Regions from separate parts of the Mesorhizobium sp. WSM4822 genome, predicted to be linked through region 1. Evidence: riboswitches for the same ligand, from Rfam matches in the RefSeq annotation. Region 1 holds a riboswitch; each other region holds the start of a gene.
What was found. A riboswitch is a leader RNA that binds a small molecule or an ion and turns the genes downstream of it on or off. The one in region 1 is predicted to bind cobalamin.
Positions count from the first base shown of each region.

Region 2: another riboswitch for cobalamin. It lies ahead of bluB (5,6-dimethylbenzimidazole synthase); the one in region 1 lies ahead of AC0L3E_RS13250 (DUF1636 family protein).
Region 3: another riboswitch for cobalamin. It lies ahead of AC0L3E_RS27110 (aromatic ring-hydroxylating oxygenase subunit alpha); the one in region 1 lies ahead of AC0L3E_RS13250 (DUF1636 family protein).
Region 4: another riboswitch for cobalamin. It lies ahead of AC0L3E_RS30920 (ABC transporter ATP-binding protein); the one in region 1 lies ahead of AC0L3E_RS13250 (DUF1636 family protein).

Region 1 is NZ_JBVVQM010000005.1:32,658-36,735, forward strand. It holds gene AC0L3E_RS13240 (NADH-quinone oxidoreductase subunit A) at 1-97, opposite strand, end outside; gene AC0L3E_RS13245 (winged helix-turn-helix domain-containing protein) at 429-1,628, shown strand; cobalamin riboswitch at 1,658-1,861, shown strand; gene AC0L3E_RS13250 (DUF1636 family protein) at 1,901-2,329, shown strand; gene cobW (cobalamin biosynthesis protein CobW) at 2,332-3,384, shown strand; gene cobN (cobaltochelatase subunit CobN) at 3,403-4,078, shown strand, end outside.
Region 2 is NZ_JBVVQM010000004.1:119,852-123,929, reverse strand. It holds gene AC0L3E_RS11330 (DUF2277 domain-containing protein) at 27-293, opposite strand; gene AC0L3E_RS11325 (exodeoxyribonuclease VII small subunit) at 404-655, opposite strand; gene AC0L3E_RS11320 (histone deacetylase family protein) at 659-1,585, opposite strand; cobalamin riboswitch at 1,705-1,884, shown strand; partial or broken gene bluB (5,6-dimethylbenzimidazole synthase) at 1,888-2,613, shown strand; gene AC0L3E_RS11310 (hypothetical protein) at 2,736-3,719, opposite strand; gene AC0L3E_RS11305 (TetR/AcrR family transcriptional regulator) at 4,007-4,078, opposite strand, start outside.
Region 3 is NZ_JBVVQM010000013.1:205,439-209,516, forward strand. It holds gene AC0L3E_RS27090 (ABC transporter ATP-binding protein) at 1-450, shown strand, start outside; gene AC0L3E_RS27095 (DUF680 domain-containing protein) at 527-763, opposite strand; gene AC0L3E_RS27100 (DUF680 domain-containing protein) at 831-1,031, opposite strand; gene AC0L3E_RS27105 (DUF680 domain-containing protein) at 1,118-1,315, opposite strand; cobalamin riboswitch at 1,824-2,025, shown strand; gene AC0L3E_RS27110 (aromatic ring-hydroxylating oxygenase subunit alpha) at 2,141-3,388, shown strand; gene AC0L3E_RS27115 (FAD-binding oxidoreductase) at 3,414-4,078, shown strand, end outside.
Region 4 is NZ_JBVVQM010000018.1:75,035-79,112, reverse strand. It holds gene AC0L3E_RS30930 (DSD1 family PLP-dependent enzyme) at 1-314, shown strand, start outside; gene AC0L3E_RS30925 (AraC family transcriptional regulator) at 319-1,152, opposite strand; cobalamin riboswitch at 1,409-1,615, shown strand; gene AC0L3E_RS30920 (ABC transporter ATP-binding protein) at 1,778-2,566, shown strand; gene AC0L3E_RS30915 (ABC transporter substrate-binding protein) at 2,616-3,563, shown strand; gene AC0L3E_RS30910 (FecCD family ABC transporter permease) at 3,699-4,078, shown strand, end outside.

The sequences.
Region 1 (4,078 bases):
CCACCAGGAAGGGCGCGACCAGCAGCGCCAGGCCGACAACCAGCGCCACGCCTATGAACAGGACGATGGGCAGGTATGAGCTCAAGAGTGCGTTCATGCTCGGCTTTCCGTTGGCGCCAATCCACTTTGATTACAGCACCGGACCCTAATGCGGAAGCGTGACAGTTTAACCGCTGAACCGTTTTAAGGGCCTATGCTGCAACGCGGCGAGGGTTAGCGCAGCACTTCCAGCGAAGCAAGTCAAACCTTGTTCAAAACACCGACCTGGACGGCATATCGCGGCAAACTGGTCCGATCCGCTCCTGTTTGATTTCCTTCGCTTTTCACTCCACTTTTCTCTCCTGACATGGATGCCGCCAAAACCCTGCTAGCATGGGTTGGAATCAGCCATTCGACCCTCGGTCAAAACACTTCAAAGTGATGCCTGCATGAAGGAAAAGATCTCGCTCCCCACGGCCCGTCGCATCGCGCTTGCCGCCCAGGGGTTTCTCGATCCCCGCCCGACCGGCACGCCCGACCGCCGGCATTTTGCCCGCACCCTCTCCCGCACCGGCCTGCTGCAGATCGATTCCGTCAGCGCGGTGGTGCGCGCTCATTATATGCCGCTCTATTCGCGCCTTGGTCCCTACCCGTTCTCGCTGCTCGACAACGCGGCCGTGACGCGTAAGCGCACGGTTTTCGAATACTGGGCGCACGAGGCGTCCTTCCTGCCGGTCGAGACCTACCCGCTGATGCGCTGGCGCATGCAGCGCGCCGAGCGCGGCGACGAAATGTATCTGGGCCTCGCCAAATGGGGCCGCGAGCACGCCGCCTATATCGAAGAGATTTACCGCCAGGTCGCCGAGCGCGGCCCGATTGCCGCTTCCGCGCTCGAAGGCCAGAAAGGCTCGGGTGGCTGGTGGGGCTGGAGCCATGCCAAGCACGCATTCGAATGGCTGTTCTGGGCAGGCCGCATCACCACGGCGCATCGTCGCGGGTTCGAGCGCTTCTATGATCTGCCCGAGCGCGTGCTGCCGCAGGCGATCCTCGACCTCCCAGTGCCGACGCCTGAGGACGCGCACCGCGAATTGCTGCGCATTTCCGCCCGCGCCCACGGCGTGGCGACTTCAGGCGATTTGCGCGATTATTTCCGCCTGTCGCCGGCCGACATGAAAGGCCGGCTGGAGGAACTGGTTGAAACCGGCGAGTTGCTGCCGGTGCGTGTCGAAGGCTGGGACAAGCCGGCCTATCTTCACCGGGACGCCCGCCTGCCGCGCAAAATCGGGGCCCGCGCCCTGCTGGCGCCCTTCGATCCGGTTGTCTTCGAACGATCGCGCACCGAGCGGCTGTTCGATTTCCATTACCGCATCGAGATCTACACGCCGGCCGACAAGCGGCAATACGGCTATTATGTCCTGCCGTTCCTGCTCGGCGACAGGATCGTGGCACGCGTCGACCTCAAGGCCGACCGTCCGGCCAGTATACTGCGGGTCCATGCGGCCTATGCCGAGCCGGGTGCGCCGCCTGAAACCGCTGCAGAACTGTTAGAGGAATTGAAGCAGATGCAGGGCTGGCTTGGCCTAGAGCGCATGGAAGTGACCCAGGCCGGCGATTTGGGTCCGGCGCTGGCCGACATCGCCATGTCGTAAGCTCGCGTTGACACCGCCGCTCGCAAAAGCCTAAATCCGGTTCAGATGGTCTCTTGCCCGCAACGGCAAGAGCTAAGAGGGAATGCGGTGAGGGGCAAAATCCCAAATCCGCGGCTGTCCCCGCAACTGTAAGCGAAGAGCCAAGGCCGAAAGCCACTGGGAGTTCCCGGGAAGGCGGCTACCCAAGGCGATGACCCGCGAGCCAGGAGACCTGCCGTCTGCGACTTTAGAATCCGATCGCCCGGCGGGTTTCCGGGCAAGGAGCCCGATCTTTGGACCACGACAGCAGTTTTTCGGCTGGCACAGCGGATATTTCGTCCGGCCATGATGATGCGTTGGCCGGCGTCACCATCATCGTCTGCGCCTCCTGTCGCGACGAGACCGGCTCCGACGCTCATCCCCGCGCCGGCGAATTGCTGGCGGAGGATACGCGCCGCGCCGCATCCGGCGACGACATCCGCATCCGCAGTGTCGAATGCCTTGGCAATTGCAAGCGGCGCCTCAGCGCCGCCATCCTGCGCGACGGCTGCTGGAGCTATGTCTTTGGCGACCTGACCGAGACCAGCGGCGCCGACCTCGTCACGGGCGCCAAGCTTTTCGCCACCTCGACCGACGGTCTCATTCCCTGGCGTGGCCGCCCCGATAGCCTGAAGCGCGGCCTCGTTGCCCGCATCCCTCCCCTCGACCTGCTGAAGGACTGACCATGACTGCCCCAGATTCGTCTGCGAACCTCTCCCGCGTTCCCTGCACCGTCGTCACCGGCTTCCTCGGCGCCGGCAAGACGACGCTGGTCCGCCATCTCCTGGAAAACGCCGGCGGCAAGCGCATTGCCATCATCGTCAACGAATTCGGCGACATCGGCATCGACGGCGAGATTCTCAAGGGCTGCGGCATCGACACCTGCCCGGAGGAAAACATCGTCGAACTGGCCAATGGCTGCATCTGCTGCACCGTCGCCGATGATTTCGTCCCGGCGCTTGACAAGATCCTGTCGCTGACGCCGAGGGTCGACCACATCCTGATCGAGACTTCGGGCCTGGCGCTGCCCAAGCCGCTGGTCCAGGCCTTTCAGTGGCCGAGCGTGAAAAGCCGGGTGACTGTCGATGGCGTCATTGCCGTGGTCGACGGGCCGGCCTTGGCCGAAGGCCGCGTCGCCAACGACATGGATGCCCTGCAGGCGCAGCGCGCCGGGGACGAGACGCTCGACCACGACGACCCGGTGGAAGAACTGTTCGAGGATCAGATCGCCTGCGCCGACCTGATCATCCTGTCGAAGAGCGACCTGATGGACGCCGCCGGCACCGCCCGCGCCAATACCATCATTGGCGAACACTCCGCCCGCGCGGTGAAGATCGTGCCGACATCGCATGGCAAGGTCGATCCCTCGGTGCTGCTCGGGCTCGGTCTCGCCGTCGAGGACGACATCGAGAACCGCAAGTCCCATCATGACGGCGCGTTCGACCACGAGCATGACGACTTCGACACCTTCATCGTCGACATTGCCTCGATCGCCAATCCGGACGAGCTGGCAAAGCGCGTCGCCACCGTCGCAGAAGAAGAGAACGTGCTGCGCGTAAAAGGCTTCGTCGAAGTCGGCGGCAAGCCGATGCGGCTCTTGCTGCAGGCCGTCGGGCCGCGCGTCAATCATTACTATGACCGCGCCTGGACCGCGCAGGACGACCGCCGCTCGCGCCTCGTCGTCATCGGCCTGAAGGGGCTGAACCGCCCGGCGATCGAGCGTATACTCGCCGGCTGATTTCGGACACGGGTCGCGATGCACATCCTCACCACGACATCCGCCTCGCTCGACGACCTCGCCGAGCCGGTCGATCTGCGGCAGACGCCGGCGGATATCGTGGCCCTGTCCTTCACCGACAGCGACCTCGCCGGACTGGCGGCAGCCTGGAAGGCCGATGCCGGCCGCCTGCCCTCGATGCGGCTGGCCGCACTGCGTGACCTGCGCCATCCGATGTCCGTCGACCTCTGGGTCGACAGCGTCGCCCGCCACGCCAAGATCATCCTGGTGCGCATCCTCGGCGGCTACGACTGGTGGCGCTACGGCTGCGACCAGCTCGCCTCGACTGCCCGCGAACGCGGCATAAAACTGGCGCTGCTGCCCGGCGAATGCCGCGACGAGGATTTGCGCCTGATCGAAGCCTCGACGCTGCCGCGCGAAGAGTTGGACGGCCTGCTCGACTATTTCCGCGAGGGCGGCCCGGCGAATATGAGCGCGCTGGTGCGGAGATTGGCGCGGCTGGCGGGACAGGATGCGCCTTTCGTCGAACCGGTCGCCGTGCCCAAAGCTGGCTACTACGAACCCGGCCGCGGCGTCGTCCCCCTCCCCCTCGAGGGGAGGGTCCGGCCGCAGGCCGGGGGTGGGGTCCTCTCCGAGGCGCGCCGGCCTAAAGAAACGCCGCGTCCGGTCGTACCGACCCCACCCGGCCCTGCGG
Region 2 (4,078 bases), on a different contig from region 1:
CGGTGGTCGAAGGCCGCCTGGCCGCGTCAGGCAAAGCGGATCGCCGCCTTTGCCCGCAGCTTGGCCGCCACCTCTTCGCGATTACGCGGATGCTGATGGGTTTCCAGGGAATCGAGCAGTTCGCGCGCCGAGGCCGCGATGGCTTCGACGGCATGGTCGAAGGCGTGCTGGTTCTGCTTCGAGGGTCGCGTCGTTCCGCTCAGCTTGCGGACGAACTGAAGGGCCGCGTCGCGCACCTCGTCATTGGTTGCCGGCGGATCAAAATTGAACAGGGTCTTGATGTTTCTGCACATCGCTTCCGTATCTCCTCTTGTCCTTGAGCTGTTTCAATCGGGACGAGTTATATCCTCGATCATGATCATGTCCAAAAACCGGTGAGGCGAGCCTATGTTCGGACCGGGCCTCAATCCGCGTCGAGCGGCTCCGTTCCGACCGGCTTGCCGTCGCGCGACAGCCTGATCTTCTCGACCTTGTCCTCGGCGGCCTTCAGCAGCCGGTCGCAATGCGCCTTCAGCGCCTCGCCACGTTCATAGATCTTGATCGACTGGTCGAGCGGCACGTCGCCACGCTCCAGATCATCGACGATCTTCTCCAGCGCATCGAGTGCCTGCTCGAAGCTCATCGCCTTGACGTCTTCGTTGATCTCATCGGCCATCATTCATCCTTTCATCAGTCGCCCGACATGGGCGGCGACCGAAAATGCCAATCCCTGCAGATCGTAGCCGCCCTCGAGCAGGCTGACGAGCCGGTTGCCGCTGTGGCGTGCCGCGCGCTGCATCAGCTGGCCGGTCGCCCAATCGAAATCATCCTCGGTCAGATTGATCTCGGCCAGCGGATCGCGGTGGTGCGCGTCGAACCCCGCCGAAATGATAATCAGGTCGGGCGCGAAATTGTCGAGCGCGGGCAGGACGCGCGACAGGAAGGCATCGCGAAACACCTCGCTGCCAGTCTGCGGCGCCAGCGGCGCGTTGACGATGTTGCCGGCGCCCGTTTCGTTCTTCGCTCCGGTGCCGGGATAAAGCGGCATCTGGTGTGTCGAGCAATAGAGCACCGACGGATCGTCCCAGAAAATGTCCTGCGTGCCATTGCCGTGATGCACGTCCCAGTCGACGATGGCAACGCGCTCGACACCGTGTTTCTTCTGCGCATAGCGCGCCGCGATCGCCGCCGTGTTGAACAGGCAGAAGCCCATGGCGGTGGTCTTTTCGGCATGATGGCCGGGCGGCCGGGCGGCGACGAAGACGTTGTCGGCGCGGCCCGAAAAGACGTCATCGACGGCGGCGTTGGCGGCGCCGATCGCGGTGATCGCCGCTTGCCAGCTCTTCGGACTGGCAGTGGTGTCGGCATCGATGCGGGCAATCCCCTCGTCGGGAATGGCGGCGCGCACGCGGGCGACGAAATCGGCGGGATGCGCGTAGAGGATGGTGGCCTCGTCGCCTTCCGACGCCTGGATACGATCGAGCCCGGCAAAGGCTTCCTCATCGAGCACGCTCTCGATGGCACGCAAGCGGTCGGGCCGCTCGGGATGTCCGGGCGGCGTGAGATGCTCGAGGAAGATCGGATGGGTGTAGAGACGGGTGGTCATGCTCCCTATCTAGTGCCCCGGCGCCGCTATGGCCATGCATTGCTGCTTGATCGCTGGGGAAAATCGACTGCGTCCATTCGCGTCGCCGCAGGCATTGGCCTCGCCGGCGCTTCGGCGTAAGGTCCCTGGTACTGCCTGGTGCCCGCCGCAAGCGGGAGAATCGGGAACACGGTTGAATTCCGTGGCGTGCCCAACGCTGTGAGGGGGACCGCGCCGGTAAATGCCACTGTCGATGACGGGAAGGCACCGGACGCGGGTTGATCCCAAGCCAGAAGACCGGCCTGGCAGGCATCGTCATCCGAATGGTCAGGCGGACGACATCAGAGCGACGTGTGTCCATTTGGACGCACAAAGTACGCTCTGACAGTTTTGAATCTGCAATCGCAAGGGGACAAGCGATGCCGGAACATATGACCGCTGCCATTGACGACGGATTTGACCAGGATGCGCGCGATGCGGTCTATCGCGCCATGTTTACGCGGCGCGACGTGCGCAGCCATTTCCTGCCCACCGCGATCGATGACGACGTGCTGGCGCGGCTGCTGCTTGCTGCCCATCACGCGCCATCGGTCGGCTTCATGCAGCCATGGAATTTCATTGTCATTCGTGACAGCGAGCGACGGGCGGAGGTGCGTGACCTGTTCCTGGCCGCGCGCGAACAAGAACTGCCGGCGATCGAGGCGGAAAAACAGGCGCTGTATCGCAAGCTCAAGCTGGAAGGCATCTGCGAGAGCGCACTCAACATCTGCATCACCTGCGATAGGCAGCGCTCGAAGGGTTCGCCGCTGGGACGCTGGCACAATCCGGAGATGGATCTCTACAGCACCGTCTGCGCGGTGCAGAATTTCTGGCTGGCCGCGCGTGCCGAGGGCGTCGGTGTCGGCTGGGTGAGCATCATCGAGGCTGAGGCGCTGAAGCGGCTGTTGGCCATTCCGGATCACGTAACGCCGATCGCCTATCTCTGCGTCGGCCGTGTTTCCGAGTTCGCTCCCAAACCGGACCTTGAAACGCATGGCTGGGGACGGCGGCTGCCGCTGCCGGAGCTGATCATGAGCGAGACTTTTTCCGGGCAAGGCGAGACACAGCTCAAATCCACCGTGGCGCGCCTCAACACCGTTCCTGCCTCACCAGACACCATCCGCCCAGCCGATCAGGGTGTGGCGCCGGCCGTACCCCAGCGCGAACCGCCGAAGGAGGCGAGCGCCTTGTCCTTGAGCTCCCTGAACTTCGACGACGCCTCGGCCAGCCGGGCGTCCCAGGCCGGATCCGGCACCTGGCCCGCAATGGTCTTGAAATAGACCTGCATCAAGCAGGCGATGGCGAAGGGTTCAATGAACGCCGCCTTGAATGCCCAGGCGAAGACGATGGCGAGCACAAAAGCCCAGCCGGCGAGCTGGCCAGGCATCAGGAAGAGAATGGCGCCGGCAGGCGCCAGCATCATCAGAAAGATGATGAACGACACGCCCCACATGATGACCGCCAGCCAGACGGCGTTCTTGACCATGACCTTGCCGTTCTGGGCATAGAGCACGACGCCCTGGCGCGCTGTCTCGAAGGGCGAGGCTGAATTGATGCGGATGTTGTAGCCGAGGATGATCTCGTCGACATAGGTCAGCGACAGGCGGATCACCGTGTTGATGAAGGAGACCAGGCCGCTCAGGCCCGGTATCGGCAGGAAGGCGGCGATGCCGCCGAGCAGGCCGGTGATGGCGCGGATGGCGCCCTTGACGAGTTGGTCGACGACGAAAAGGATGTTGGCCTCGGCGAAACGCTGGGTCACAATATCCCTGGCATAGGCGATCTGGTCCTGACCGCCGGGAATGTCGCGGCCGTCGATCAGATGAACCATGACGGCGATGTGGCCGGCCTTGACGACATAGAGGATGTATTCGCGGATCCAATACACAGCGATCGAGACGAGGCCAAACCCGACCACGCCGCCCCACAGGGCAAAGGACATGGGCCCGTCGGGATCAGTGGAGATATGGCCGACGCCATAGCCGACCGAGGCGCCGGTGCCCGTCGCCATAATGTAGGCCAGCGTGATGCCGAAATAGACGATCATGCGAAAGACGATGAACGGCCAGGTCCGCATCATGATGGACACCGACCGGCCGATCTCAAAATCCCACATGTGCCCCGAATCTCCGCCTCAGAGATGGTGGAAGAGGATGGACTCAACCCGGCGATTGTCAATTGCCGGCCCTGACGCCAAAGGGCAACGAATTGGGGCTAACGGGTTTCTTCGGAGCCTTCGCCGGCGCGTAGGCTGACGGAGCATCAAACGAAAAACCCGCCTGTGCGGCGGGTCACTGGCGCAAATCAGCACCATGGACGAATATGTACCTTAGCTGAGGTCACCGAGTCAAGAAAAAATTCCTATCGGGAACAGCTGCCGGCACGAAAGCTCCGGTGGGAACTTCAATTCGACTGCGGGTCCGGCTTCTTGAGCAGGCCTTCGAGCAGTTGCTTGAACGCCGTCACCACCTTCTT
Region 3 (4,078 bases), on a different contig from region 1:
CTCTACAAGAAGCCCGGCAATCTGTTCGTTGCGCAATTCATCGGCTCGCCGGCCATGAATATCCTGCCCGCAACCATCGACAAATCAGGCAATCCGACCGTCGTCAGCCATGTCGGCGGACGCAAGGCAACCGTGCCGATCGCGACGCCGGCTTCGGCAAAGGGCGCTGCGGTGAGTTTTGGCGTGCGGCCGGAGGACCTGATCATCGCCAGCGGCGCGGACTATCTGTTCGAGGGGACGGTCGACTATGTCGAGCAGCTCGGCGAGGTGCAGCTGGTCTATGTCGACATCGGTCGCGCCGACCTGCCGCTGGTGACCAAGCTGCCCGGCAATGTCGAGGTCAAGCGCGGTTCGACATTGCGGCTGAGCGCCAATGGCGAGGACCTGCATCTCTTCGACGCTGACGGACGGTCGTTTGCCCTTCATGAGGCCGAAGCGAAGGCGGCCTGAGGCAGAACCGCGTCTTGGACAAAAAAGAGCAGCGGGCCAGGCCCGCCGCTCTTTTTTTGAAGATCAGCTTCGACTGTTAACGGCCGAAGAGATTCCGGTCGCTGCCCTGAGGGGCGGACTTCTCTACGTCGCCCGACGAATTGAGCAGCTTCTCGACGAGGCCACCGCTGTTGCGGACCGAGCTCGTATGCGCGTTGTCAACCGAAGTAACCGCAGGCTGATTGGCGCCGTTGGAGCCAAAGTTGTCGCTGCCGGCGAAGGCGCTGCCGGTGATGGCCAGAACGGCGGCGGCAGCAATAAGGATCTTGTTCATTTTAGTCTCCTGAATTCTGGATTTCGCCAGACGGCAGACACAGCTGCCGTCGCTTGCGAAACTGGTTTTAGCGACCGAAGAGGTTACGGTCGCTGCCCTGAGCGGGTGTCTGGGCAGCCGGTTCCGAGGTCTTGGTGGAAGCCGTGTACGACTGGTCCACAGCGGCGGCAGGCTGGTTGGCGCCGTTCGAACCGTAGTTGTCGCTGCCCGCGAAAGCGCTGCCGGAGATGGCCAGAACGGCGGCGGCAGCAATGAGGATCTTGTTCATCTTAAATACTCCTGAATGTCTGAACTTCGAATGTCTGAATTTCGCCAGGGCAGCGGGCGAGCCCGCCGTCGACTGGGAATCGGCTGTTAGTTGTTGCCGAAGAGGTTGCGGTCAGCACCCTGGGCAGGCGCCTGAGCAGCCGGTTCCGACTTCTTGGTCGAAGCGGTGTACGAGCTGTCGACAGCAGTGGCTGCCGCGGCGTTCGAACCGTAGTGGTCGCTACCAGCGAAGGCGCTGCCGGAAATGGCCAGAAGGGCTGCGGCAGTGAGAATGATCTTTTTCATTTTTGTACTCCAGTATCGTCTTTTTCCGTCCGTCTAGCGGCGTGTCTTGGAAATGAAATCGCGTCGTTCGGACAACACCGATGTGGGAGGGCAACCCCGCCTTTTCCAATCACGAAGTTGTTCCGTGTGGACCATGAATCCACACCTTGAAATTGTGCCAGGGGAATCTAGAGAGGCGTTTTTCCTCTCTATATCAGCATGTTAAGTTTAACCATCCGATGGATCACTGACTGTTTCAAAGGCCCGGCGTTCACACCATCCTGCACGCACCGTCAACAGAAACGAACCGTTCGGTTCGATTTTAGGTCAAGCTAATAGTCACTTTTCGAAACCGTTAACTTTTTTTGACCCCCGCCAAGGGTCGGATTCGGGAAGATCGCAGCCGGCAAATGGCCGCCCGGGACGCGGGATTTCGGCCCCAGACGATCTGCGGTGACGTTTCGCATGCCGTGTCGCGCCGCATGGATACGATGTCGTTTTCATGCCGACGGCGCGCCCCCGATCGTGGTTAGATCATACCATCTCAGGTGCCGCTTCGTGACGACGAGACGGAGAATTGGGAAGCCGGTCAGAATCCGGCGCTGCCCCCGCAACGGTGGTGGAGTTCAAGTCGCAACGGGAGACCACTGGGCAACTGCCTGGGAAGGTGTCGCGATGGTCCGCAAGGACAACTCCAGAGCCCGGAAACCAGCCCGAGATTTTTAGACTCGACTGATCGCGGTGGGCGGTCAAGAGGTGGATAGCGCATGTCCGGCACCTAGCCGGCCTGCGTTTCAATCCTTCCTCCATCACCACCAGTTCAGTCCTTAGAAACGAGGACAGGACATGGATATCCGCAACGACATGCTGAGGCTCCTGAAGGGGCGCCGGCAAGGCTTTTCACTGGAGCAGCCCTTCTACACCGATCCAGACTACTTCAAGCTCGACATGGAGCTGATCTGGTATCGCGACTGGCTGTTCATCGGCCATGATTGCGAACTGCCGAAGCCGGGCAGCTACATCACCGTGCAGATCGGCGACTATCCGGTCGTCCTTGTCCGCGACCAGCAAGGCAAGATCAACGCCTTCCACAATTCCTGCCGCCATCGCGGCAGCCGCGTGTGCAACGCGGAAAAGGGTACGGCGGCAAAGCTCGTCTGCCCCTATCATCAGTGGACCTATGAGCTGGACGGCCGCCTGCTGTTTGCCCGCCAGATGGCCGACGGTTTCGACAAGAGTGATTTCGGCCTGAAGCCGGTCGCCTGCGAGAGCGTCGGCGGCTACATCTTCATCTGCCTGGCCAGGGAGCCGGCGGATTTCGCGCCGATGCGGGCGATGATCGAACCTTATCTTTTGCCGCACCGTTTGCGTGAGGCAAAGATCGCCTTTGAGAGCACGATCATCGAGAAGGGCAACTGGAAGCTGGTCTGGGAAAACAACCGCGAGTGCTACCACTGCGTCGCCAATCACCCCGAACTGTGCAAGACCTTCCCCGAGGCTCCGACCGTGACCGGCGTCCAAGGCGCCGACAGCGACCCTGAAATGGTCGCGCACTGGGCCAGATGCGAGGCATCAGGCTTGCCGAGCAAATTCCGCATCGATCCGGCAGGGCAGTACCGCGCCACCCGCGCGCCGCTGCTGCGCGATGCCGTCAGCTACACCATGACGGGAAAACGGGCGGTCCAGAAGAACCTGTCCGACAGCGTTTCAACCGACCGCATCGGTTCCTTGCTGCTTTATCATTATCCGACAACCTGGAACCATATCCTCGGCGACCACGCCGTCACCTTCCGCGTGCTGCCGATCAGTGCCACGGAAACCGCGGTGACGACGAAATGGCTCGTCCACAAGGATGCGGTCGAAGGCATCGACTACGACCTCGCTGAGCTCACCCATGTCTGGACCGAGACCAACGACCAGGACCGCCGCATCGTCGAGGAAAACGCCTTCGGCATCCTGTCGCCGGCCTACGAACCAGGCCCCTATTCGGAGCTGCATGAGGGCGGCGTGATCCAGTTCGTCGAGTGGTACGCGTCGTTCATCGGGCCGCGCCTTGCCGAAGGCGGCCGGCCGGCCCTGCGCAGCGTCGCCTAGCTCAGGGGACAAGAGGATGAATGCGATGACGGACCTTGGCCTCTATCGCCATCTCGACCAGATGACGCCCTGGAACGACCGGCTGCAGGTGCTGGAAGTGATCGGCGTCAGCGACGAAGCGCCGGACGTGAAGACCTTCACCTTCCGCTCCGACAACCAGACCTGGTTCCGCTACAAGCCGGGCCAGTTCGTGACGCTGGAACTGCCGACATCGGAGGGGCCGCTGATGCGCACCTACACGCTGTCGTCCTCGCCGTCGCGGCCGTTCTCGATCGCGGTGACGGTCAAGGCGCAGGCAGGCAGCACCGGCACGCGCTGGATGTTCGACCATCTGACGCCGGGCTCGCACGTCAAGGCCTATGGGCCGACCGGTGATTTTTCGCTGCACAGCCACCCGGCGGCCAAATATCTGTTCATTTCGGCGGGCTCCGGCGTGACGCCGATGATGTCGATGCTGCGTTGGTTGAACGACTGTGCGCCATGGACAGATGTCGGCTTCGTCAACTGTGCGCGCCGCCCGGAAGAGATCATTTTCCGCAAGGAACTCGAGCTGCTCGGCAGCCGCATGCCCGGCCTGTCGCTCGGCTTCATGATCGAGGAGCGGTCGAGCCGCGAGGGCTGGTTCGGCCATATGGGCCGCATCGACGCGATCCGGCTGCCATTGCTGGCACCCGATTTCCGCGAGCGCGA
Region 4 (4,078 bases), on a different contig from region 1:
TGCTGCCCGGCCCGCCGGCCGTCACCCGCCTGCTGCAGGCGCTCGGCCGGTTCCCGCGCAAGGGTTGCTACCTCTATGGCGGCAAGTGGATGGCCGAGCCGGTCTTCCCAGAAGGCATGAAGGCGAACGGGCTGCTCGGCCTGTCCTCCAACCAGCAATTCATGGGCTTGCCCGCCGACGCGGCCGCAAAGCCCGGCGACTACGCGTTTCTAAGGCCGACGCAGAGCGAAGCCGTGCTGCAGCAGTTCGGGTCGATCGCGGTGTTTTCCGGCGGCCGGATCGCCGATCGCTGGCCGGCGTTGCCGATGGCCTGACCGACTACGCCTTCACCGGTATCCAGATCTCCAGCCCGCCCTTGCCGCTGCGCGGGTCGAATTCGGGGCCGTAGCGTTCGAATTCCGGCGCGTCCGCGATCTCATGCCCGGAGGCCGGCAGCCATTTGTTCCAGATCGTGTTGACCGTCCGGCGGATGGTCGAGATGTGTTCGCGGTGGGCAAAGACCGCATATTTCTGCGCCGGCACCCGCACCCGGTAGAAGTCCCTGGGCAGGTCGGAGAAGTCAGACACTTCGACGCCGGCGATGTAGTCGAAATTGCCGGCATCGTCGCCGTTGACGCAGACGCCATAGGCGACGTTGCCGGTCTCGCCCGGGATGTTGCCGATATAGGGGCCGAAGCGCTGCCATTGCATCGGAATGGCGGCGCTGGTTTCGCAGCTGTAGCGTTCGCCGAGGCCGGCGATCAGGAACGGCCGGCTGGTCTCGAAACGCGGCGGTTCGAGATTGGTGAGGAGGGACTGGTCCATCAGGATCGGCTCCACGAGGTCGAGCTTGTCGAGTGTGCCCTGCGCGCGCACCAGTTCCGGCGTGGTGCCGAACTGATCGCGGAAGGCACGAGTGAACGCCTCATGCGAGTTGTAGCCGGCGTCGAGCGCGACGGCGAGGATGTCGGGCGCCCCGCCCGCCAGCTTGCGCGCCGCCTCGGTCAGCCGGCGTGAGCGCATGTAGCCCATCACCGACCGGCCGGTGGCGGCGCCGAAGGCGCGCGTCACATGAAAACGCGACACGCCGCTGCTTTGCGCGACATCATCAAGCGAGATCGCCTCCGGCAGATGGCTTTCGACGAACCACAGCGCTTTCTCGGTCGGGTTCATTTTGCTCCTCGCATTGGCCGGATCATCTTGGCGCCTTTCCCCAAGGCCAGTTTGATCGAAATTGCGCATCCCGTGCAATCTGCGCCGACGCCGGTCGCCATCCGGCCAACCGCCCCATGAGCTTTCGCTTGACAGCGACCGGCGTCATCTCTTAGGTATGTTATATTATTACATAAAGAGAGCATGCGATGCCTGTTTCCCTTAGCTGGCCCACCACTCCGTCCGAGAAATCCATTGCGAAGCGATCGGCGCAAATCTACGCTGAAGCGGTGATGGTCCCCGAGTCGAAAGGCGAGGGGTGAAAAGGGAACACGGTGAGGCCTGCTCAGGTCGAGACCGTGGCTGCCCCCGCAACTGTAAGCGGCGAGCAAAATCCGTGAATGCCACTGGCCGGCAAGGCTGGGAAGGCTGGATGGCGCAACGACCCGTGAGCCAGGAGACCTGCCATCACTGAGTTGACCGGACGGGGTGTGCCGGGAGGAAACGCGAATCCCGGTCTTGTCGGCCGGTTCGCCAGCTTCCTTCCGTCGCCAGTTTTGGAAAGTGACGGAAAGTTGGACGGCTCCATCCATCGCATCGTCGTATATACGCTTTGCCGTCCCGGCAAGCCGGCGGGCAGCAGCCGATGACCGTAGCGCTTCTCGAAGCCCGTGACCTCTGCGTCACGGCGAATGGGCGGGATCTGGTTCAGGCGGTCAGCTTCTCGGTGGCCGCCGGCGATCGCCTTGCCATCATCGGTCCCAACGGCGCCGGCAAGACGACGCTGCTGCGCATGCTGTCGGGCATGCTGCGTCCGAGCTCCGGCGAGGTGAAGCTCGGCGGGCGCCTCCTGGACAGGATTTCAGCCGCCGAACGGGCGCTGCACATTGCCGTGGTCGGCCAGACCGACCAGCCCGATCCGCGGCTGGCGGTGATCGACTATGTCGAGCTTGGCCGGGTTCCGCACGCCGGGCTGCGGCGCAGGAGCGAGGAGCGCGAGATCGTCGTCGATGCACTGCGTCGGACCGGCCTGCTGCCGCTATTTGGCCGCACCATCGGCTCGCTGTCGGGCGGCGAGCGCCAGCGCGCCCAACTTGCGCGCGCCATCGCCCAGCAGCCAAAAATCCTGTTCCTCGACGAGCCGACCAACCATCTCGACCCGCGCGCCCGCGGCGAACTGCTCGACCTCGTGGCAGGCTTCGAGATGACGGTGATCGCGGTGCTGCACGATCTGGCGCTGGTGGCACCGTTCGCCACCAGGGTGGCGGTGATGAACCATGCCCGTCTGCAAGCGCTCGCCGCACCGCGCGAAGCGCTGACCCAAAAGCTGATCCGCGAGATTTTCGGCATCGATGTGCTGCGTCTGCGCCATCCGACCGAAGACCGCGAACTGACGGTGTTCGATGTGCCGAACCGTGCCGCGCCGCCGTCGTGATTGAAGCCATTTCGTAGTCGACCCAATCCCATCCACAAGGAGCAAATCCGTGAAACGCCTGGCCTTTTCGCTTGTCTTCTCGCTGCTGGCCTCGACAGCCCTGGCCTTCCCGGTCACGGTCGACAGCTGCGGCAAGCCGCTGACCTTCGATGCGCCGCCGAAGCGCGCCGTCATCCAGGATCTCAACATGGCCGAGATGGCTTTCGCGCTGAAACTGCAGCCGTCGATCGTCGGCCTGACCGGCATCACCGGATGGTACAAGGTGGGTCCCGAATTCAAGGCCGAGCAGGGTTCGATCCCGGAACTGGCGCCGAAATATCCGACGCTCGAAAACCTCGTCGCGGTCGAGCCGGATTTCTTCTTCGCCGGCTGGTATTATGGCATGAAGCCGGGCGGCGAGGTGACACCCGATACGCTTGCTCCGCACGGCATCAAGACGCTGGTGCTGACGGAAAGCTGCGTGCATCTCGACAAGAGCCGCCCAGCCGCCTCGATGGACCTGCTCTATGGCGACGTCGAAAAGCTGGGCAAGATCTTCGGCAAGGAGGCCGAGGCGGAGAAGCTTGTCTCCGGCTGGAAGAAGCAGCTCGCCGACATCACCGCCAAGGTCGGCAACGGCAAGGGTACGCGAGTGTTTCTCTATGATTCCGGCGAGGACAAACCGTTCACAGCAGGCAAGTTCGCCATCCCCAGCGCCATGATATCAGCCGCCGGCGGCGACAACATCATGGCCGACATGGACACCAGCTGGGGCAACACGGACTGGGAAACGGTGGCGTCGCGCAATCCGCAATTCCTCATCCTGCTCGATTACCAGGGTGGCGGCGGCTACAAGAAGCTGCTCGATTTCCTGAAGGTCCATCCGGCCATGAAAGAGACGGACGCGGTCAAGAACGAGCGCTTCGTCGCCCTGCGCTATGCCGAACTGACACCCGGACCCGCCAATATCGAAGCGATCGACAAAATCGCCAAGGCCATGCATCCGGAAGCGTTTTGATGCCTGTCGCCCAAAAGTGCGCAGCGGTTTTGGGGCAACGACATGCATGAGCAAAAGATCCTGGAAGTGCGTCGCACGCGTCCTGACAGACACGACGCATTTCCAGGTTTGCGCCATCCGGCATTCGCACTGGCCATGCTGGTGGGAGCGGCGGCGATCGCTGCTCTCGCATTGCTGTCGATCGCCTATGGCTCGACGCTGATCCCGCTGACCGACGTTGTTGCAGCACTTGGCCGCGCAATCGGCTTCAGTGGGCACGACGTGTCCGGGCCGGTCGGCAAGATCGTCGTCGATCTGCGGCTGCCGCGCACGGTCCTGGCCATCTGCGTCGGGGCCGGTCTCGGCGTCGTCGGTGCGCTGCTGCAGACGGTGACCCGCAACGACCTTGCCGACCCGTTCCTGTTCGGCCTGTCGTCGGGCGCCGCCGCGGGTGCGGTTTCCGTCATCACCGTCTTCGGAGACAGTTTCGGCATCTGGACATTGCCGGTCGCGGCCTTCACCGGCGGCATATTGGC